Regions from separate parts of the Yersinia intermedia genome, predicted to be linked through region 1. Evidence: predicted binding sites of a transcription regulator. Region 1 holds the regulator's gene; each other region holds the start of a gene.

Region 1 (3,207 bases):
AATTACCGGCATTACCTTATGCGCAAAATGCGCTAGAACCCCACATTTCAGCTGAAACACTGGAATACCATTACGGTAAGCATCACAACACCTATGTGGTTAACCTCAATAATCTGATTAAAGGCACGGAGTTTGCGGGTAAGACGTTGGAAGAGATTGTAAAAACCTCTAATGGTGGGGTATTTAACAATGCGGCCCAAGTCTGGAACCACACCTTCTACTGGCATTGCCTGTCACCTAATGGTGGTGGCGAACCTACGGGTAAGGTTGCCGATGCTATTAATCAGTCATTTGGTTCTTTTGCTGAATTTAAAGCACAGTTTACTGATGCGGCAGTAAAAAACTTTGGCGCTGGCTGGACCTGGCTGGTTAAAAAAGCAGATGGCACGCTGGCGATTGTCAGTACATCTAATGCAGCAACACCACTGACCACCACTGATAAACCGGTGTTAACTGTCGATGTGTGGGAACATGCTTACTACATTGATTACCGCAATGCGCGACCAAAATACCTGGAGAACTTCTGGGCACTGGTTAACTGGTCTTTCGTTGAGAAAAATTTAGCCTGATACGGCGACAACAGACCGGCGCATTACTCGTAACAATAATTAAGGGCGGGTTTACCCGCCCTACTTATCACTTCACACCGGCAAGCGGCTCAATTAATTCATTACTGCCACGAAGCTAAAGACAATAATCATCGCCAGCGCACCAACAGTCGTAATCAGCGACATTTTCAGATTGGTATCCATAAAAACTCCTTAGCCGGTTAGTTTGTAGTAAGATAAAGGCACATAGTTAGTGTGTTAAATTATTTTCCCACAGTTCAGAAAAAAAATCTTGTGCTCATTACGCACTTTATAACTTTGATTACCCCTTTCACTTTTCCTCCAGATCAGACAAAATTCGCAGTTCATAACTGCATACCGACTAATAACGTCCAATAAATACTTTCAGACAACCCGCTGATTCAACTTCCCAGCCTAATATCGTGTTTGTGTCTGAGTGGTTTTCGAGTATTGCAGGCAAACGATTAACATAATACTTACCCTACTGTAACCGGTAAGCTTAGGAGTCATTCTTTTTATGGCAACGATTAAAGATGTGGCCAAACACGCGGGTGTGTCCACCACCACCGTTTCGCACGTTATCAACAAAACTCGTTTCGTCGCCGAAAACACGAAGGCTGCCGTGTGGGCTGCCATTAAAGAACTGCATTATTCGCCCAGCGCTGTGGCTCGCAGTTTGAAAGTCAATCACACCAAATCAATTGGTTTGCTGGCAACATCCAGTGAAGCACCTTATTTTGCTGAAGTGATTGAAGCCGTCGAAAACAGTTGTTACAGCAAGGGTTACACCCTGATTTTATGTAATTCTCATAATAATCTGGACAAACAAAAAGCCTATCTGGCGATGTTGGCGCAAAAACGTGTCGATGGGCTGCTGGTGATGTGTTCAGAATATCCTGAACAACTGCTAGGGATGTTAGAGGATTATCGTAATATCCCAATGGTCGTTATGGATTGGGGTACGGCTCGTGGCGATTTTACTGACTCTATTATTGATAACGCCTTTGAAGGTGGCTATTTAGCGGGCCGTTACCTGATTGAGCGCGGTCACCGTGACATTGGTGCTATCCCTGGTCAGTTAGCCCGTAATACCGGTGGTGGTCGCCATCAGGGCTTCCTGAAAGCGTTGGAAGAGGCCAATATCACACTGCGTGATGAATGGGTGGTGCAAGGGGATTTCGAGCCTGAATCCGGGTATAAAGCAATGCATCAAATTCTGACACAAAAGCATCGCCCAACAGCGGTATTCTGTGGCGGCGATATTATGGCCATGGGTGCAATATGTGCTGCTGATGAGTTGGGCCTACGGGTACCACAAGATATTTCGGTGATCGGCTATGATAATGTGCGTAATGCTCGCTATTTCTCGCCAGCACTGACCACGATTCACCAGCCAAAAGAGCGTTTGGGTGAAACCGCCTTTGCCATGTTACTTGATCGTATTGTCAGCAAACGTGAAGATCCGCAGACCATTGAGGTACATCCTAAACTGGTTGAGCGCCGCTCCGTTGCCGATGGCCCGTTCCGCGACTACCGCCGTTAATGCTCTTTCGCCGGTAGCATGCAACGCTACCGGTGCTAAGTTCGCGCAATCACCTCTTGCTCATTGAATGATAATTCACCGTCATCTTTCAGCCACTCAGCATTCAGCGTGACACTGTCACCCAAATACTCGAGTAGCCAGGCCAATGCGGGCGAGTGGTTGTTCTGCTGCCACGCCAAACAACATGGGCTATCGGGCAGCGGTTCTACCAACGTCAATGCCGCTAACTTCCCTTGTTCAATCAACGGCGACACCATGTGCGCTGGTACCATTCCAATGCATAACCCCGCACACAGGCAGTCGATTCCCGTTGCCCAGTCTGGAGCCACCAATCGCTGCTGGTTAGCTAAAGTCCAGGTGTCACGCTTAGGTAGGTTGCGGGCGGTATCCTCCAGACAGAGTGAGGGATAAGGCCGTAACTGATTATCACTAAGTGGCCCAGTTAACCGGGCTAAAGGGTGATCGATGCTCACCACACAATGCCAACTTAAAAAACCCATATCGCGAAAAACAAATCGCCCACCGACGGGGATCGCGCGGGTAGCACCTATGGCCATTTCCGCCTGCCCCTCCACCAGCGCATCCCACACACCGTTGAAGACTTCATAGCGTACCCGCAGCTCAATATCAGGAAAATGTCGATAAAAATCCAACACTAAGCGGCGACTACGCTGTGGCTTAACAATTTTATCTATCACTATATTTAACTGCCCACGCCAACCATTCGCCACTTGTTGGCATTGGCGGCGTGTGTTATTCATTTTTTTGATAACATCGCGAGCATCTTTAATAAAAACCACACCCGCTTCGGTTAATTCCACATCGCGATGACGCCGTTCAAACAGCGGGACGGCCAGCCACTCTTCCAACTGACGCACCGTGTAACTAATCGCAGACGGCACGCGGTGCAATTCTTGCGCAGCAGCACTGAAACTCCCGGTACGGGCTACTGCGTCCACCACATCCAGTGAATATTCAGACCACATTGTTTTTCACCTTTTCCATCACAAATTTGCTATCAAAATTTTTAACAGCATGGCGCAAATATTAGCGTTTCACAACCGAATTTCTCATCGATAGAATGCCCACCGCAAT
Region 2 (3,207 bases), 920 kb from region 1:
AGTGGTCAATGGCTTGCGCCAATGCCAAATCAAAACTGGCGCGGTCAGCATAGGACTTGGCATCCACTGCATGGTGGGGAATACCCGCCAATTCAGCACGTTCCAACCCATAAGCATCAGGGTTATTACTGAATACGGCACTGATGGTGCCTGAAATACGCCCTTGTTGTTGGGCGTCGATCAACGCTTGTAGATTACTGCCCTGGCCGGAGAGCAAAACCACGATCTTTTTCATATACCCTTCGTACTTGAAGCTGCAGGTTGAGTCAGCAATGTTATGGATTGATGATGACTTGCTCTGCACCGTCAGTCGCCGCAGCAATCACACCGATTTTCCAGGCTTTCTCACCGGATGCAGTCAGTAACTCAACGGCAATATCAGCCAGTTCTGCTGGGAGCACAACCACCATGCCGACACCGCAGTTAAAGGTGCGATACATTTCGTGGCGGCTGACATTGCCGGTTTGTTGCAACCAACTAAATACCGCGGGCCACTGCCAGCTAGCTTCGTCGATAACCGCTTGAGTCCCTGCGGGTAATACCCGTGGGATGTTTTCCCAGAAGCCGCCGCCAGTCAGGTGAGCAATAGCATGAATATCAAGCTGCTCAATCAGGCTGAGAATGGATTTAACGTAGATTTTGGTCGGTTCAAGCAAATGGTCAGCCAGTGATTTACCGCCCAACTGAGTTTGCTCAGGATTGGTATTGCTGACTTCCAGAATTTTGCGTACCAGTGAATAACCATTGGAGTGTGGGCCGCTGGCACCTAAGGCAACCAACGCATCACCCGGTGTCACTTTGCTGCCATCAATGATTTCAGACTTTTCAACTACACCAACGCAGAAACCGGCAACGTCATAATCTTCACCGTGGTACATCCCCGGCATTTCTGCGGTTTCGCCGCCAACCAGTGCACAACCTGATTGTTTACACCCTTCGGCGATACCGGTAATCACACTGGCGGCAGTCTCCACATCCAGTTTACCGGTAGCGAAGTAGTCAAGGAAGAACAGCGGTTCAGCACCCTGAACCACCAGGTCATTGACACACATAGCTACTAAATCGATACCAATGGTATCGTGACGTTTCAGGTCCATCGCCAGGCGCAGCTTAGTGCCCACGCCGTCGGTGCCTGAGACTAAAATAGGTTCACGGTATTTTTGCGGCAAAGCACACAGGGCACCGAACCCGCCCAATCCACCCATCACTTCTGGGCGACGAGTCTGTTTAACCACACCTTTTATGCGATCAACAAGGTCATTACCGGCATCGATATCTACGCCTGCGTCTTTATAGCTGAGAGAGGTTTTGTTGGTCACTGCGAGGTCCCCACGGCGGTTGGCTGTTTGAGCTTATCCCTTCATCCTTGAAGCCGCAGGGTTAGCACCGTTCACTTACTCGAATCACTTACTTGAGTGAGCTTATCGAGATGTGTTCGCTTGCTGCCTACCTGCAACTCCAATTATTTTGGGTATTAGGAATAAAACGCGATAATTCTAACAGCGCAGGCAAACGTTTGCGAGTAGCTTGTGATATCACGCTGATTTTTAGCTTTCTTGACTTAAGATTGATTTTCTATTGATCTGAATCAGGCTATTCATTGTGGCGTTCAAAAAAAAAGGCGGTATAATCTCGCGATTTTTTTGGCCGTCAACCGCCTAACCAGGAGAAAAATAATGAAGATCGTTGAGGTGAAACACCCGCTAGTAAAACATAAACTTGGTTTGATGCGTGAGAATGATATCAGCACGAAGCGTTTTCGCGAGTTAGCGTCTGAAGTAGGGAGTTTGCTGACTTACGTGGCAACCGCCGATCTGGAAACTGAGAAAGTTACCATCGAGGGTTGGAACGGGCCGGTAGAGATTGAGCAGATTAAAGGTAAGAAAATTACGGTGGTGCCGATTCTACGTGCCGGTTTAGGTATGATGGAAGGGGTGTTGGAGAACATACCGAGTGCCCGCATCAGCGTGGTGGGTGTCTATCGTGATGAAGAAACATTAAAACCGGTACCGTATTTCCAGAAACTGGTTGCCGATATCAACGAACGTATGGCGTTGGTTGTTGACCCTATGCTGGCAACCGGTGGTTCGATGATTGCGACTATCGATTTGCTGAAGAAGGCGGGCTGCCAGAGCATTAAAGTGTTGGTATTGGTTGCCGCACCGGAGGGTATCAAAGCGCTGGAAGAAGCGCATCCAGACGTAGAGCTGTATACCGCCGCCATCGATCAGTGCCTGAACGAACACGGTTACATCATCCCAGGTTTGGGTGATGCCGGGGATAAGATTTTCGGAACAAAATAACTGATGATAGCCGACTCGATAGTCGGCTTTTTTTTGAATAACTTTTAGCAAAATCATTTTTAAACACACCATTAAGAGGATAGAGAAATGAGCCGTCGCACCATCGGTGTCAGCGAGCGTCCACCGCTGCTCCAGACGATCCCCCTGAGTTTTCAACATTTGTTCGCCATGTTTGGTGCCACCGTTTTAGTTCCTATTCTGTTTAAAATTAACCCGGCGACGGTGCTGCTGTTCAACGGTATCGGAACCTTGCTCTATCTGTTCATTTGTAAGGGAAAGATCCCAGCTTACCTCGGTTCAAGTTTTGCGTTTATCTCACCGGTACTGCTGTTATTACCTTTGGGATACGAAGTTGCCTTGGGTGGTTTCATCATGTGCGGCGTGCTGTTTTGTCTGGTGGCGCTGATTGTGAAAAAAGCCGGGACGGGTTGGCTGAATGTGCTGTTCCCGCCCGCGGCGATGGGGGCGATTGTTGCCGTTATCGGCCTTGAGTTAGCTGGCGTTGCTGCGGGTATGGCCGGATTATTGCCTGCCCAAGGTGTGACAGTAGATTCAACCACTATCATCATTTCAATGGTGACGTTAGGGGTAACCATTCTGGGATCGGTGCTGTTCCGTGGCTTCTTCGCCATTATCCCTATCTTGATTGGTGTGTTGGTTGGCTATGCTTTGTCATTCGTGATGGGGGTGGTTGATTTAACCCCAATTAGTCAGGCCCATTGGTTTGCCTTACCGACGTTTTATACCCCACGTTTTGAATGGTTCGCTATTTTGACCATCTTGCCTGCGGCGCTGGTGGTTATTGCTGAACATATCGGTCACTTGGTGGTCACTGCTAATATCGTGAAAAAAGATTTGATTCGTGACCCTGGTTTGCATCGCTCGATGTTTGCCAACGGTATTT
Region 3 (3,207 bases), 1.0 Mb from region 1:
CAATTAAATAGCGCGCTATTGATACCAATGCCAACCCTTCCTTTTTTATGAATTTCTTACTCATGGTAGGTCAATTCAGCCTTATTTCACCCGATAGTTAATGATGTTAGCGGGTAATAAATAGTAAGAGGGTAATTTTAGCCATACGGATAATTTTCAGTTGTATAGATATTGACACACTTGTCCAATGTATCATCGTGGCAATAATGAGTCAGGATATATGTGATACACATCACATTGCGCCAAATTTAAACGTAATAATTAGAGGTGTTTTTTGAACGGAAATGCAGGAGAGGCGCGGCGGCCTCTCCATGAGAAACTCAATAATTATATGACTTTATGTGGGCCGAAACATTCATAATGAATATGTGCAGGTGCGATCCCTTGCGCCAATAACTGCTGGCCAGCAAATTGCATAAATGCCAGCGGGCCACAGAAATAATAATGTCTATTGGGATCGGCTGCCAGCCACTGATGTGAACTGAGATCCATCAGCCCCTGGCTGTGGTAATCCTCACCGGCAATATCCTGAGCGGTGGGCGCGCGGTACCATACGTGGCGGCTAAGATTAGGCATATTCTGTGCAATAGCCGCGACTTCATTGGCAAATGCGTGTACTCGGCCATTTTCAGCAGCATGCAGCCAATGTATTGATGCAGCATGCTGCTTATCATGAAGGGTATTGAGCATACTCAACATTGGGGTTTGGCCTACACCAGCGGAAATCAGTGCAACAGGCGTTTCTGGTGAGATATCGAGAAAGAAATCGCCACGAGGAGGAGCGATACGCACACTATCCCCTTCGTGCAGTTGTTGGTGTAAATAGTTAGAAACGGTGCCTTGCTCTTCACGTTTCACTGCAATACGGTAAGTCTTACCGTTGGGTGCTGCTGTCAGGGAATATTGGCGGATTTCTTGATATTCAAGTTGCTCATCTTCAATATAAATCCCCAGATATTGCCCCGGTTTGAAATCTAGCACAGGGCCACCGTCTTGCGGCGCTAACACAAAGCTGCAAATCACCTCGCTCTGCATCTCTTTTTTGATGATGCGAAAACGGCGCAAGGTGCGCCAGCCACCGGTGCTGGCCTCCCCCTGTTGATAAATCTGACTTTCTCGCTGAATAAAAACATCCGCCAGCACACCATAGGCCTTACCCCAGGCATCTAACACTTCCTGGCCGGGGGAGAACATTTCATCCAGCGTACTGATGAGATGATGACCGACAATGGCATAGTGCTCTGGTTGAATATTCAGGCTGGTATGTTTTTGGGCAATACGCTCAACGGCGGGAAGTAGAGCCGCCAAATTATCGATATTGGCTGCATAGGCACAAATCGCATTAAACAGAGCCTCACGCTGATCACCATTAAACTGATTGCTCATATTGAAAATGTGCTTCAGCTCGGGGTTGTGCCCGAACATGCGATCATAAAAGTGTGCAGTGAGTTTGGGGCCAGTGGCGGCAAGTAGCGAGATGGTGGATTGAACGGTGGCGATGGTTTGGTTATCTAGCATGGTGTGCTCCTTATTCCCTTGGTACTTGGCGCCACAGCAGTGTTAGCCTGCTCTCGTTACTTAGCCCATCTACAGGCTTCGCCTTTACGAGCCCGTTGCTTGCGACCTTGCTGCAACGCGAATTACGTTGGGTATTATTGTGTGTAAATTAATACATGCATTTTAAATGCATCTTATAGATTGTGCCCTAATTTGTAAATGTAGATTCTACTTATAAGCGATTACTCTTACGGGTTAGTTCACAGAATGTGAAAAAATCACATGTTGAATATGAGGATAATTCCGTTGCATTGGATGAAGTCTGAACAGCTCAAAGCCTTACACCGTCTGGAGCCAATCGTTTGCGTAAAAACCTCTGTCAAGACCTATCTTACCGGGGGGAAAACAGTTTACACTGTGGGCTAGAACCCAAACGGGTAGCCCACTAGGTATAACTTGTTAGCTAAGTCAGGAGAGCCGGATGTTAAAGCGTGAAATGAACATTGCCGATTATGATGCAGATTTATGGCATGCAATGGAGCAAGAAGTGGTGCGCCAGGAAGAGCACATTGAACTGATTGCCTCTGAGAACTACACCAGCCCGCGCGTTATGCAGGCGCAAGGTTCTCAGTTGACGAATAAATATGCTGAAGGTTACCCAGGCAAGCGTTACTACGGTGGTTGTGAGTACGTTGACGTTGTTGAGCAATTGGCTATTGATCGTGCTAAAGCGCTGTTCGGTGCCGATTACGCCAACGTCCAGCCACATTCCGGTTCCCAGGCAAACGTCTCTGTTTACTCTGCATTGCTGCAACCCGGTGATACTGTATTGGGGATGAATCTGGCCCATGGCGGCCACCTGACCCACGGCTCACCGGTTAACTTCTCCGGTAAACTGTACAATATCGTGCCTTACGGTATCGATGAATCTGGTCAGATTGATTATGAAGATCTGGCGCGTCAGGCCGAAATTCATAAACCAAAAATGATCATCGGTGGCTTCTCTGCTTATTCCGGTATCGTTGATTGGGCAAAAATGCGTGAAATTGCTGACAGCATCGACGCATGGTTCTTTGTGGATATGGCTCACGTAGCAGGTCTGGTTGCTGCAGGCGTTTATCCTAACCCAGTTCCACATGCACATGTCGTTACCACTACCACGCACAAAACCCTGGCTGGCCCACGCGGCGGCCTGATTTTGGCGAAAGGCGGTGATGAAGACCTGTACAAGAAACTGAACTCTTCTGTTTTCCCTGGCAACCAGGGTGGTCCATTGATGCATGTTATTGCCGGTAAAGCAGTAGCATTGAAAGAAGCCATGGAACCAGAGTTCAAAATTTACCAGCATCAGGTAGTTAAAAACGCCAAAGCGATGGTGTCAGTGTTCCAGGATCGCGGCTATAAAGTGGTTTCTGGCGGTACTGAGAACCACCTGTTCCTGTTGGATCTGGTGGATAAAGATATCACCGGTAAAGACGCCGATGCCGCCTTGGGCCGTGCAAATATTACCGTGAACAAAAACAGCGTACCTAACGATCCGAGAAGCCCGTTTGTGACTTCAGGCGTGCGTATCGGTAGCCCGGCAATTACCCGCCGTGGCTTCAAAGAAGCGGAATCTCGCGAACTGGCTGGCTGGATGTGTGATGTGTTGGATAACATCAATGATGAAGCAGTCATTGAGCGTGTGAAACAGAAAGTGCTGGATATCTG
Region 4 (3,207 bases), 2.2 Mb from region 1:
AGAACTCGCCGCTTAGCTGACCTTCATGCATCACAAGAATGCGGTCACTCATGCCCAAAACTTCCGGCATTTCAGAGGAAACCAAAATGATGCTCAGCCCTTCTTGTTTGAATTGGTTGATTAACTGGTAAATTTCTTTTTTAGCCCCAACATCAACACCACGGGTAGGTTCATCAAGGATCAGCACTTTAGGCCGGGTCATTAAACCGCGTGCGATAGCCACTTTCTGCTGGTTACCACCGGATAACAAACCAATCGGTTGTTCCATGGAAGGCGTTTTAATATTAAATAAACGAATGAAATCCGATACCGCTTGCTGCTCTTCAGCGTGCTTAAGCGAACCACCTGAACGGCTGAAATAACGCAACGCAGTCAAAGACATATTTTCTTTAACTGACATTCCGAGTACTAAACCATCCCGTTTACGGTCTTCGGAAATATAGACAATGCCATTTGCCAGGCCATCTTGTGGTGAATGGGTTACAACTTCGCGGCCATCCAACATCACAAAACCTGATTTACGCGGTAGCGCGCCATAGATGATTTTCATCAGCTCGGTGCGACCAGCCCCCATCAGACCGGCAACCCCTAAAATTTCGCCACTGTATAAAGTGAAACTGACATCTTTCACGCCCGGACCGCAGAGCTGTTTGACCTGCAAACGCTTTTCACCACGGGGTATATTCAAGCGCGGGTACTGTTCTTCCAGCTTACGGCCCACCATCATCTCAATCAGTGCGTTTTCAGTCAGACTATCAACCGGTTTTTCGGCGATAAATTGCCCATCACGGAATACTGTGACGTCGTCGCAAATCTCAAAAATCTCTTTTAGCCGGTGAGAGATATAAACAATCCCGCGACCTTCCGCTTTTAGTTCTTTAATCACATTAAACAGAGAGGCGGTTTCAGTGTCGGTGAGTGCATCGGTTGGCTCATCCATAATGATCACTTTGGATTCAAAGCTCAGCACTTTGGCGATTTCCACCATTTGCTGATCACCAATGGAAAGCTCGCCCACCAGCCGATGGCTGCTGTAACTGATATTAAGGCGCGCCAGCAGTAAATCGGCTTCGGCATACATCTTTTTCCAATCGATGCCGCCAAAACGATTAACAAACTCACGCCCTAAGAAGATATTTTCTGCGATAGTTAATTGAGGGATCAGGTTAAGTTCCTGATGGATAATGCCAATGCCCGCTTCCTGCGAATCTTTTGGGCCATTAAACACCACTTCTTTACCCATAAAGTACTGGCTGCCAGCATCCTTACTGTAAATGCCGGTCAGCACTTTCATCATGGTCGATTTTCCGGCGCCATTTTCGCCTACCAGTGCCATCACCCTGCCAGGATAGACACTCAGTGCGGCACCGGAGAGTGCTTTAACGCCGGGAAAGGCTTTATCAATTCCTTTAAGTTGCAGCAAAGGTTGCATAAATGCCTCAGAAGGTTACGCCGGAGCAGAGAATGATATTAGCAAAGGGGGAACATTCCCCGCTACGGATCACTGCCCGGCTTTGTTTGGTTTGCTCTTTAAAAGCCTCATGGCTGATATAACGCAAAACAATTTGGTTTCCCTGGTGTTGCTCAAGTTGTGATAGTTGTGCGAGTAACGCTTCATGGAGTTGCGGATTATTTTTAACGATCTCCTCCGCTAAGACTGCACTTTCAACCTGCATTTCTTGCGTTACCACCTCAAGAACCTGAAGAAATCCAGGGACGCCTCGTGTCAGTGCCAGATCGATACGTGTGGTGGTTGCCGGTATTGGCAGCCCCGCATCACCTATCACAACCTGATCGGTATGACCCAGGCGGGAGATAACAGCGGAAATATCAGAATTAAGTAATGCGCCTTTTTTCATTTTCTACTCCAACAGCGAAACGTTTCGCTGATACTGAGTTTAGAAAAATAGCAGCAGAAGGCAAATCCAATTTGATAAAATTGTGATCGCCATCGAAACGTTTCGCTGCACATTGGGAAAAGAGGAATAGTAGGCACAAAAAAGGCCGTTAATCATAACGGCCTTTCAGGTTAAATCTCTACCTGCGTTCCTAGCTCGATTACCCTATTCGGTGGGATCTCAAACTGATCTGCTGCACGCAGCGCATTCCGGCTGAGCGCAATAAATAACTTACCGCGCAAGAACAGGTACCACGGCCGCTTGGTAAGGATTAGCGACTCATGGGACATAAAGAATGAGGTTTCCATCATCTGGCATGGCAAACCTTCCAGACCGCAGCGATGGAAGATTTCTTCCACATTCGGTGTTTCACGCCAACCATAACTGGCCACCACCCGCCAAAACGTCGGGGAGAGTTGCTCGATAGTAACCCGATTCACATTGTGCACATAAGGCGCATCTTCAGTTCGCAATGTCAGTAGCACAACCCGTTCATGCAACACTTTATTATGTTTAAGGTTATGCAACAGCGCGAAAGGAATGACATTCATTGCGCGCGACATATACACAGCAGTACCAGTAACCCGCACTGGGGGTGATTTCTCCAATGAAGCAATCATCGCTTCCAGTGAATTGCCGTGTTCATGCATACGACGTAGCAAACCAAAACGTTCACTTTTCCAGGTCGTCATGATGATAAACATCACCAGCCCCAGTGACACTGGTAACCAACCACCGGAGAACAATTTCAACGCATTGGCAGAGAACATCGGGACATCGATAATCAGCAAAATTACCAGTAAGGCACCGACAAATACCCGATTCCAGTGCCAGTTTTTCAATGCCACGATGCAGAATAGAATACTGGTTATCACCATGGTACCGGTTACGGCAATACCGTACGCGGCCGCCAGGTTACTGGAACGCTCGAAGCCGACAATAACCAATACCACCGCCAGATAGAGAGTCCAGTTAATGACCGGGATATATATCTGGCCAGACTCCATTTCGGAGGTATGAATAATCCGCATTGGCGGTAAATAGCCCAGGCGAACCGCCTGCCGGGTGAGCGAGAATACACCGGAAATAACCGCCTGCGAGGCAATAACGGTCGCCAGGGTTGCCAGAATTAACAGCGGAATCAATGCCCAGTCGGGGGCTAATAAGAAGAAGGGGTTTTTGATGGCTTCAGGATTTTTCAGCAATAACGCGCCCTGACCAAAATAGTTCAGTACTAATGAGGGCAAAACCACGGTAAACCAGGCTAAACGAATAGGGAATTTACCAAAATGACCCATATCTGCATATA

What was found. Region 1 encodes PurR, which represses purine synthesis genes. Its sites were predicted from a motif close to CANGCAAACGTTTGCNTG; they were not measured.
Positions count from the first base shown of each region.
Region 2: a site for PurR is predicted at 1,506-1,523, ahead of purM (phosphoribosylformylglycinamidine cyclo-ligase). Genes of this name have one in related genera too.
Region 3: a site for PurR is predicted at 1,849-1,866, ahead of glyA (serine hydroxymethyltransferase). Genes of this name have one in related genera too.
Region 4: a site for PurR is predicted at 1,872-1,889, ahead of rbsD (D-ribose pyranase). Genes of this name have one in related genera too.

Region 1 is NZ_LR134116.1:2,212,429-2,215,635, reverse strand. Features, by position in the region: gene sodB (superoxide dismutase [Fe]) at 1-569, shown strand, start outside; gene cydH (cytochrome bd-I oxidase subunit CydH) at 663-752, opposite strand; gene purR (HTH-type transcriptional repressor PurR) at 1,087-2,112, shown strand; gene punR (DNA-binding transcriptional activator PunR) at 2,148-3,098, opposite strand.
Region 2 is NZ_LR134116.1:1,292,974-1,296,180, forward strand. Features, by position in the region: gene purN (phosphoribosylglycinamide formyltransferase) at 1-235, opposite strand, end outside; gene purM (phosphoribosylformylglycinamidine cyclo-ligase) at 276-1,319, opposite strand; gene upp (uracil phosphoribosyltransferase) at 1,677-2,303, shown strand; gene uraA (uracil permease) at 2,391-3,207, shown strand, end outside.
Region 3 is NZ_LR134116.1:1,199,530-1,202,736, forward strand. Features, by position in the region: gene yhfZ (GntR family transcriptional regulator YhfZ) at 1-64, opposite strand, end outside; gene hmpA (NO-inducible flavohemoprotein) at 328-1,518, opposite strand; gene glyA (serine hydroxymethyltransferase) at 1,979-3,207, shown strand, end outside.
Region 4 is NZ_LR134116.1:4,734,283-4,737,489, reverse strand. Features, by position in the region: gene rbsA (ribose ABC transporter ATP-binding protein RbsA) at 1-1,432, opposite strand, end outside; gene rbsD (D-ribose pyranase) at 1,440-1,859, opposite strand; gene kup (low affinity potassium transporter Kup) at 2,030-3,207, opposite strand, start outside.